2 regions of the Rhodoligotrophos defluvii genome follow, and region 1 is predicted to be linked to the other one. Evidence: predicted binding sites of a transcription regulator. Region 1 holds the regulator's gene; the other holds the start of a gene.
The links. The regulator PhoB, encoded in region 1, activates phosphate uptake and scavenging genes when phosphate is short. The targets are predictions, from matches to a motif close to TGTCATNNANCTGTCAT.
Positions count from the first base shown of each region.

Region 2: olsB (l-ornithine N(alpha)-acyltransferase) is a predicted target of PhoB. The motif match lies at 1,914-1,930, and genes of this name have one in related genera.

Region 1 covers NZ_SZZM01000006.1:35,827-40,368, forward strand. Annotated here, with positions in the region: gene pstB (phosphate ABC transporter ATP-binding protein PstB) at 1-654, shown strand, start outside; gene phoU (phosphate signaling complex protein PhoU) at 684-1,421, shown strand; gene phoB (phosphate regulon transcriptional regulator PhoB) at 1,418-2,113, shown strand; gene E4P09_RS21250 (hypothetical protein) at 2,288-2,596, shown strand; gene E4P09_RS21255 (DMT family transporter) at 2,625-3,581, opposite strand; gene E4P09_RS21260 (N-formylglutamate amidohydrolase) at 4,216-4,542, opposite strand, start outside.
Region 2 covers NZ_SZZM01000004.1:254,591-259,132, reverse strand. Annotated here, with positions in the region: gene E4P09_RS18350 (polysaccharide deacetylase family protein) at 1-697, shown strand, start outside; gene olsB (l-ornithine N(alpha)-acyltransferase) at 731-1,636, opposite strand; gene E4P09_RS18335 (PAS domain-containing hybrid sensor histidine kinase/response regulator) at 1,987-4,347, opposite strand.

The DNA.
Region 1 (4,542 bases):
TTCATCGGGCCTTCCGGATGCGGGAAGTCCACCCTGCTTCGCGTCCTCAACCGCATGTACGATCTCTATCCGAAGCAGCGGGCCGAGGGCGAGGTGCTGCTTGACGGCGACAACATCCTGGACCCTAAGCAGGACCTCAACCTGCTGCGGGCGCGGATCGGCATGGTCTTTCAGAAGCCGACGCCCTTCCCCATGTCCATCTATGACAATATCGCCTTCGGTATCCGGCTCTACGAGAAGCTGCCGAAGTCGGAGATGGACGACCGGGTGGAGGACGCGCTGCGGCGCGGCGCGCTATGGGACGAGGTGAAGGACAAGCTCCACACCAGCGGCATGGGGCTGTCGGGTGGCCAGCAGCAGCGGCTGTGCATCGCGCGCAGCGTGGCGGTGCGGCCGGAGGTCATCCTGTTCGACGAGCCCTGCTCGGCGCTGGATCCGATCTCCACGGGGCGCATCGAGGAGCTGATCGAGCAGCTGAAGGTGGACTACACCATCGCCATCGTCACCCACAACATGCAGCAGGCGGCGCGCGTCTCGAAATACACGGCCTTCATGTATCTGGGCGATCTCATCGAGTTCGACCTGACCGAGAAGGTCTTCACCGCACCGTCACACAAGAAGACGGAAGAATACATCACCGGCCGCTTCGGCTAAGGCCGACGCCGGATTGAAAGGAAGCCGCCGTGAGCGAACACATCGTCAAGTCCTTCGATGAAGAGATTGCCGCTCTGAATGCGCGCCTTGCCCAGATGGGCGGCATGGCGGAAGAGCAGCTAGCCGGCGCCATCGAGGTGCTGGAAAGCCGCGATGCAGAACGCGCCGCAGCGATCATCGATGCCGACCGCAAGCTCGACCAGCTCGAGCGCGAGGTCGAGGAGCGCTCGATTCTGCTGATCGCCAAGCGCCAGCCCATGGCGCGCGATCTCCGCCAGGTGGTGGTGGCGCTCCGTACGGCCATGGATCTGGAGCGGGTCGGGGATTTGGCGAAGAATATCGCCAAGCGGTCGTTCGCGATCGGCGAAGGCCGGCCCAACGCCGGCTTCGCGGGCCTCAACCACATGGGCCGGCTGGCGCTGGAGCAGCTCAAGCTGGTGCTGGACGGCTTCATTCAGCACGACGCCGACAAGGCGCTGGAGGTGTGGCGCAACGACGAGCAGATCGACACACTCTACAACGCGCTGTTCCGGGAGCTGCTCACCTACATGATGGAAGATCCGCGCACGATCGGCGCCTGCACTCATCTCTTGTTCGGGGCCAAGAACATCGAGCGGATCGGCGACCATTGCACCAATATCGCCGAGAATGTCTATTACCTCGTCCATGGCCGGCTTCTGACCGAGGACCGGCCGAAGAGCGACACCACCAGCATGCTGAGCGTGAAGTACTCGGCCAAGCCTGCCGAGCCGGAAAAGACGCCATGAACGCACGTATCCTCATCGTGGAGGACGAGGAGCCGCTGCAGGTCCTCCTCTCCTACAATTTCGAGGCGGAAGGGTTCGTCACCCGCAGCGCCTCCAATGGCGATGACGTGGAGGTGCTCGTCGAGGAGGACCGACCGGACCTGATCATTCTCGACTGGATGCTGCCCGGCCTCTCCGGCATCGAGCTGTGCCGCCGCCTTAGGGCCCGCAGCGAGACGCGCGACATTCCCATCATCATGCTCACCGCCCGCGGCGAGGAGCAGGAGCGTATCCGTGGCCTCGCCACCGGCGCCGACGACTACGTGGTGAAGCCGTTCTCGGTACCGGAGCTGATCGCGCGCGCCCGCAGCATCCTGCGCCGCGCCAATCCGGAGATCGTGGCCGAGGTCTTGCGGGTCGGCGACCTCGCCATGGACTTGCGCACCCGCCGGGTGACGCGCGGCGGCCGCGACATCAATCTCTCGCCCACCGAGTTCAAACTGCTGGAGCACCTGATGCGCAGCCCCGGCCGCGTCTATACGCGCGAGCAGCTGCTGAATGCGGTGTGGGGCCGCGACATCTATATCGACGAGCGCACGGTGGATGTGCATATCGGCCGGCTGCGCGGGGTGATCAATCGCGGCCGTGAGCCCGACCCGATCCGCACGGTGCGCGGCATCGGCTATGCGTTCAACGAGCGGTTTGCCGGCTAGAGCGTTTTCGCCTTTTCATGGACTCGCGAAACCGCTCTAAGTTACTGTCTGGTTGCATTTTCTTCACGCGAGCCGGCATCCACTTCGCTCGAAAATGCTCTAGGCTAGCTCCTTCCATATCCACGGGATCGGGAAGCACCCTGTTCCGTTGATAGAGGACGAGAGGAGCATCCGATGAACACTGCCAATCTTCAGCTTGAAGGTCTCTATCTCGCGATCGCCGCCATCAACGATGCGCTGGTGCGCAAGGGTGTGCTTACGCGCGAGGAGATCGATCTGGCCCTCAAACGGGCCGAGCAGACCGCCCTGGGCGATGACCGCACCGCTGAGGATCTCAGCCCGGCGCACCGGGATGCGGTGGCTTTTCCCGCGCGGCTGCTGATCCTTGCCAATCACAGCGCGTCGGACGGGCATGTTCCCCCCTTTTCCGAGCTAGCCAAGCGCGTGGGCGAGACAAAGCCGCTCTATAACGACCAGCTCTGACCCTTATCCACTTCGCTCGAAAATGCTTCTAGCGCCCGAGCTTCGCCGACCTGCTCTGGAGCAACACGGCAACGCCGGCCAGCCCGATCAGCGCGATGCCCAGCACCTTCCAGGCGGCCGGCACCTCGTGGAAGAACAGGTACCCCCAGAGCGTGGCCCAGATCAGGGCGGTGTATTCGAAGGGTGTCACGGCCTTAGGCTGCGCCACCACATAGGCCTTGGCGAGGCAGTAGAAGCCCAGCGTGGCGATGAGCCCCAAGCTCAGCATCAAGCCGAGGTCGAGTGCGGGCGGCCAGATCCATGGCCGGCTCATGAAGGCAAGGCTCTCCGGCGTATATTTGGCAAGCCAGCCGTCACCGATGACCAACGCCAATATGCCGCTCGCGACGGCATAGAAAGCGGAGGCGTAGAGGGTCAGCGTGGCGGCGGATTCGGTGGTGCCCAGCTTGCGGGCGAAGATCTGCGAGAGCGCGTAGGTCAGCGCGGAGAGGATCGCGAACAGGGCCGCCGGGTTGATCACGTGCAGGTCCGGGTTGGCGACGATCAGCACCCCAATGAAGCCGGCGGTGATGGCAGCCCATTGGCGAGGCCTGACCGGCTCGCCGAGCATCGGGCCGGAGAGGATCGCGATGAAGATCGGCCCGGTGTAGAACAGGGAGACCGCATCCGCCATGGGAAGAGCGGCCAGCGCCATGTAATAGGCGATATAGCAGACGAACATCACGCTGGCCCGCGCCAGGTGGGACCACGGCCGCGTGGTGGTGAACCCTTTGGGACCGTCGAGAACCCAGACCAGGGCTGCAATCAGCGGCAGCGAGGCGATGCTGCGAAAGAACACGATCTGATACACCGGATAATCGCCGCTGATCCATTTGATGATGATGTCCTGCAGGGAGAAAACGAAGATGCCGGTCAAAAGGAACACGGCCCCCGTCCTCAGGCTGTGGTCGGGAGCGGCAGCCTGAGCACGCTCGATGGTGATCATTGTCTTTTCAGGCCCAGTTTGACGCGCGGCGGCACAAAGACTGCTCAACCCGGCAGCTTCCTGATTAGCTCTTCGCACCGCTCCGGACAAGGTCGATGGCGGCGATTAGGTTCCAAACGCCGGCTTCTGACCGCGGAAGGAGGCGGGGCCGTGTAAACGGGATCCATCGGGCTGCCCGTTTGTTAACCGAGCGGCCGCTTGTCTCACGGCGCGAGACAAAACGCGCTGGCGGAGACTAGCTTGGGGAATATTCAGGCAGCTTCTTGCACATGCGCAGAAACTGGGCAATTTGTGTGCATCGCAGCATAAATTGCCTGTAAAATGCGCAGCTGCCTGTAAATAATCCCGAAAGTTCGCTGGACCCCATTAGGCCGACGATTCCCACCTTGAGGATTTCTTGAAATAAAACAGATGGATAACGATATAGTCACTTATTGCATTTTTCAGACAGATTGTCGCAGCGCACGGTGCCGACTTGCAAATTGTGCATCGCAATGTATATTAGGCGCACGAGTTGAGAACGATGTTCTCCTCTCGTAGCCCTTCCTGGGCGTTTCCTCCCTAGACTTGGGCCGTCACAGTCATGCGACGGCCCTTTTTTCTTTTTCGGGCTGGAACTGGGGCGGGAGCGGCCTCACTCGGCCGCCATGCGCGGCGGGTCGAGGAGCGTCGGCAGGCTCTCAATGAGCGCCGGGATAATCTCCTCGAAGTCCTCGATCAGCCGGTAGAAGCCGCCATGGACGGTGAGGGTTTCTTCATCCATATAGAGGGCGCGGTTGATCTCGATTTGCAGGGCGTGGCGCCCCTGGGCCGGGCGGCCGTGGATCTGGGTGATATGGCCGCCGGCGTAGGGTCTGTTGCGGACGGCGGAATAGCCGCGGCGGGTGAGCGCCGTTTCCAGGAAATCGGTGACTGCGGGGGCGCAGGTGGAGCCGTAGCGGTCGCCGAGCACGAAATCCGG
Region 2 (4,542 bases), on a different contig from region 1:
CGGGCTGTGGAGATTGCTGGCGCTTTACGAGCAGCTCGGGCTTCCCATCACCGCGGCGGCCAATTCGCTGGCCTATGACTATTATCCCGAGATCTTCGCCGAACTGCGCAAGCGCCGCGCCGCCATCGTCGCCCATGGGCGCACCAATGCGGAACGCCAGACCCAGATGTGGGAGGATGACGAGCGCCGCGTCATCGAGGTGGCGACCGCGACCATCGCTCGCCACGAGGGGTATCCGCCGAAGGGATGGCTGGGTGTGGGCGTGCTCGAAAGCAGCCACACGGCCGACCTGCTCCAGGAGCTTGGCTATGCTTACGTGCTGGATTGGCCGATGGACGACCAGCCGGTCTGGCTGCGCACCCGGCAGGGGCGGATCCTGTCGATCCCCGGGCCCATGGAGATCAACGACTCCGGGCAGATTCTACACCGGCAGTCCAATGCGGCCGAATTCGCCGATATGATCGTGGACCAGTTCGACGAGATGCTGCGGCAGAGCGAGGGCCAGCCCCTCGTGTTCAATCTGATGCTGCACCCGTTCATTTCGGGCCAGCCGTTCCGGCTGCCGCCTCTGCGCCGGGCGTTGCAACATATCGCCGGACATGCCGCAAAGGAGCGCATCTGGCTTACCGACCCGGACCGGATCGCCGACTATTGCCTGAAGCTTGCGCCGGGCATCGTGCCGGGCAGCGCGGGATGACAGCCGGGCTCTCGTGCCATCGGGCGGCGGGGCTCAAGTAGTGGCCGGCACCTCGCCAGGCGCGCCAAAATGGCTGAAATAGCGGCTATTGATGGCCGAGACCGGCAGGATGATCAGCACGTCCACCGTGTTGAACTGGTGGTCGACAAAGGCGCCCTCGCCGATATAGGCGCCAAGGCGGAGATAGCCTTTGATCAACGGCGGCAAGGCGCGCATGGCCATGCGCTCGTCCATCGTGCCGTCCACCGGTTCGTCGGGCCTATCGTCCACGAACACGGCGCGTTCCGGATGGGCGCGCACGTGCCATTCGGCGGGCGGCCGGAAATGCTGCTGCAGGAATTTGAGGGGCTGGCGCAGGGCGTCAAGATCGGTGCCCTCCAAGCTGGCGCAGCCGAGCATCACGTCCAGCCGGTGCAGCCGCACATAGTTCCAGATGCCCTGCCAGAGCAGCTCGACCACCGGACGCGTCCGGTAGGGCTTCAGCACGCAGGAGCGCCCCAATTCGAGGAAGCGGAGATCCGGCTTGGAGGCCACCAGCGGTGCGATATCGAATTCGTCTTGCGTGTAGAAGCCCAGCGTCGTCTCGGCGATCTCCTGCCGCAGGAGGCGGTAGGTGCCCACCACTTCCCCCTCGCCGACCAGCCTTGCAGGATCGCTGCTTCCGCTCGCCGGCGCGATCACCAGGAGATGGTCGCAGACATCATCGAAGGGATCGCTGTCCCGTTGCGCAGCCACCACTTCGGGGCTGGCATGGGCGCCGCGCTCCTCGTAGAACACGCAATAGCGCAGGGCCTGCGCGGCGGAAAGCTCCGCGCCGTCACGGCAGAGGCGGACTTCAAGATCGCCCTTGCGGCCAAGCACCATGCCGGCCGGAGTCGGGCCGGGCCCGTGCAGGCCCGCCGGCCTCACGGGAAGCGAGGAAAGGAGATTCGCCGTCATGGGCAACACCCCGACTGTTTGGCGCGGAGGAACGGCAACGGTTTTGCGGACGCGCCGGCCTCATCGACCGGCAGCCAGCCTCTAGAGCGCTTCCGCTTTTCTTCGAATCGCGGATCCGCTCCAAGTTCATGCTTGATCGCATTTTCTTCACGCGAACCGGTATCCACTTCGCTCGAAAATGCTCTAGAGCTCAACGAATAGGCCCCGTTTCCTGCTTGATTCACCCCGATGGTCCGGTTGAGCCGCACGCCGCCAGTCTGTCATAAATCATCCCCGCATTAAAGTTTGAAGACAGGGCGCCATGGGCCAACACGCAAAGCGCGAGAAGCCCATGATCGGCCGCCGCTCGCTCATTCGGCCGCTTTTGCCGCCGCCCGGTTGGTTGCAAGCTGCGATGGCGACATCATGACAAGATCCATCACGCGGCGCAGATCATCCATTTGGAAGGGCTTGACCAGGTGGCAGTCCATCCCGGCGGCAAGGCAGGCTGCCCGGTCCTCTTCCATGCCGTTCGCCGTCAGGGCAATGATCGGCAGGCGGGCCCGTTCGGGCTGCTGGGCTTCCATGGCCCTGATGCGGCGGGTGGCTTCGAGTCCGTCCATGTCCGGCATCTGAACGTCCATCAGCACGAGATCGAACGGCTCAGGCTCGCTTTCGACCGCGGCGATGGCAGCGGCACCGGTGGTGACAAGCTCGAGCTGGTGGCCGGCACGCTCGAGCAGCGACCGGGTCAGCAGCGCATTCACCGGATTGTCCTCCGCCACCAGAATGCGCAGGGGATGTTTCTGAACGCGGCCATTCGCCCGGCTGCGGGCCTCAATGCCCGCAGGCGCCTCCGATTCGAGGGCCGCGGGCGCCTGCGGCAGCCAGCGCGCGAGCGAGCTGCGCCGCAGCGGCTTGACCAGATATCCCGAATACCATGCGGGCAGCTCAGGCAGGCGCTCCGTACGCTCCTCCGCCGCCAGCATCAGCCAAAGCCGAGGCAGGTCCTCCTTGCGGGCGCCGCTTCGCTCGAGCACGGCGATGAATGCATCCGAGAAGCGGCTGTCCACCAGAACCAGCGCGGGGGCCGGCGCGCCAGCGCCGCCCGGGACCACGGCGCCAGGCGACTGCGCCTGCGGCACCTGGGTTTCGCGCTGCGCAGGGGGCTGATCAGCTGCCAGCCGCTCGGTGGCCAGCCGCGCGGCGGCCAGCCGCTCGGCGAAGGCCGTCGCCGCCTCCAAGCTGGCGATCCGCTCCGTGACCGCGCCATCGCCCGCGAGATAGGCCATGATGCAGTCCGCCGCGGGACCATCCGGCATCGCCAGGGCGACATGCAGGCCGCCGAGGCCGAGGCCGCAGCGGATCCCAGGGGATGCCCGCGTTTCGACAGGCACGGTCACGCTGAACACCGAGCCAACCCCCGGCGTGCTTCTAACCTCGATCTGCCCGCCCATCCGCTCCACGATGCGCTTGGAGATGGCAAGGCCGAGGCCGGTTCCGCCGAAGCGCCGGGTGTTCCCGGTCTCGCCCTGGGCGAAGGCATCGAAAATCCGCGGGATGATCTCGGGATCCATGCCGATGCCGGTGTCGCGCACCTCGCAACGGATCATCAGCCGGTTCGGAGCCTCGGAGGAAGATGCGGCGCGATCCGGCTCGAGGACGATGGTGACGCCGCCCTGCTCCGTGAACTTCAAGCCGTTGCCCGCGAGATTGATGATCACCTGCCGCAGCCGATGACTGTCGGCCACGACCTCGTCGGGCAGCGCAGGGTCAACGAAGCAGGCGATTTCCAGGTTCTTGGCATGTGCGCGCGAGGCGAGCAGCTCCGTCACATTCTCGACGAGATCGACCAGGTTGAAGGCTTCCGGCTTCAGGTCCAGCTTGTCGGCCTCGGCCTTGGACAGGTCGAGAATTTCCTCGATCAGCGACAACAGCGCGCGGCCGGAAATGTCCGCGATCCGGACATAGGAGCGTTGCTCCGGCGTGAGATCGGTGTCGAGCAGCAGGCCGAGCATGCCGAGCACGCCGTTCATGGGCGTGCGGATTTCATGGCTGATCGTGGCGAGAAACAGCGTCTTCGCCCGGCTTGCATCCTCGGCCTGGTCGCGCGCCTGCGCGGCCTCGTGCAGGGCTGTCTTGAGCGCGGTGACATCGCGCCCCACGCTCTGGATCTCGGTGATCTTCCCCTTGCGGTCGACCAGCGCGACGCTCTCCCAGGCAATCCAGCGCTCGCCTCGGGGCGTGCGCAACCGCTGGTCGAAGCTCACCCTGTGCGGCAGCTGCTCGAGCGCCCGATGCGCCTGCGCATGATCGGGCCCTTCCAGGATGTTGAGGGCAAGCTCGTGCTGCAGCTTCGGCCCGCCGTCCGTTGCAAACATCTGCTCGAAGGCGCGGTTGGCAAAGGTGATGCGCCCATCCGGCGCCATGTGCAGGATGATGTCGCCCTGGCTGTCGATCAGGCTGCGGTAGCGCGCCTCGCTGGCGCGGAGCTGGGCGGTGCCCGCTTCGAGCGCCACGAAGTTGCGCCGCGCAACCACTGCGGCGATCAGCGCGGCGCTGACGGCGATCAGCGCGACCACCATGGGAATGGCTACCGTGGCATTGCGCGGAATGAGCCCCGAGGCGCTGCCATCGCCGTCGACCAGCACGATGATCGCCAACAGCAGGCTGAGGCCGGCACATGCCAGCAGAAGGAAATTCAACCAGCCGAGCGCGCGCGACCACGCCATCCCGCGCTGCCCCCGGCGACTGGCCCCGCTCAGGGACGCGCTGCCGGGCACGTCCTCGACCGGCCCCGGCGCAACAGAATTGAACAGCCGTCCAGGTGGGAGACGAGATCCGCCCCAATCCCCGGCACCGCCCGCGCCCGCCTCCTCGCGATGAGGCGTGCCCGAACGCGAATGGCCCTGCGGCACGGTCCGGGG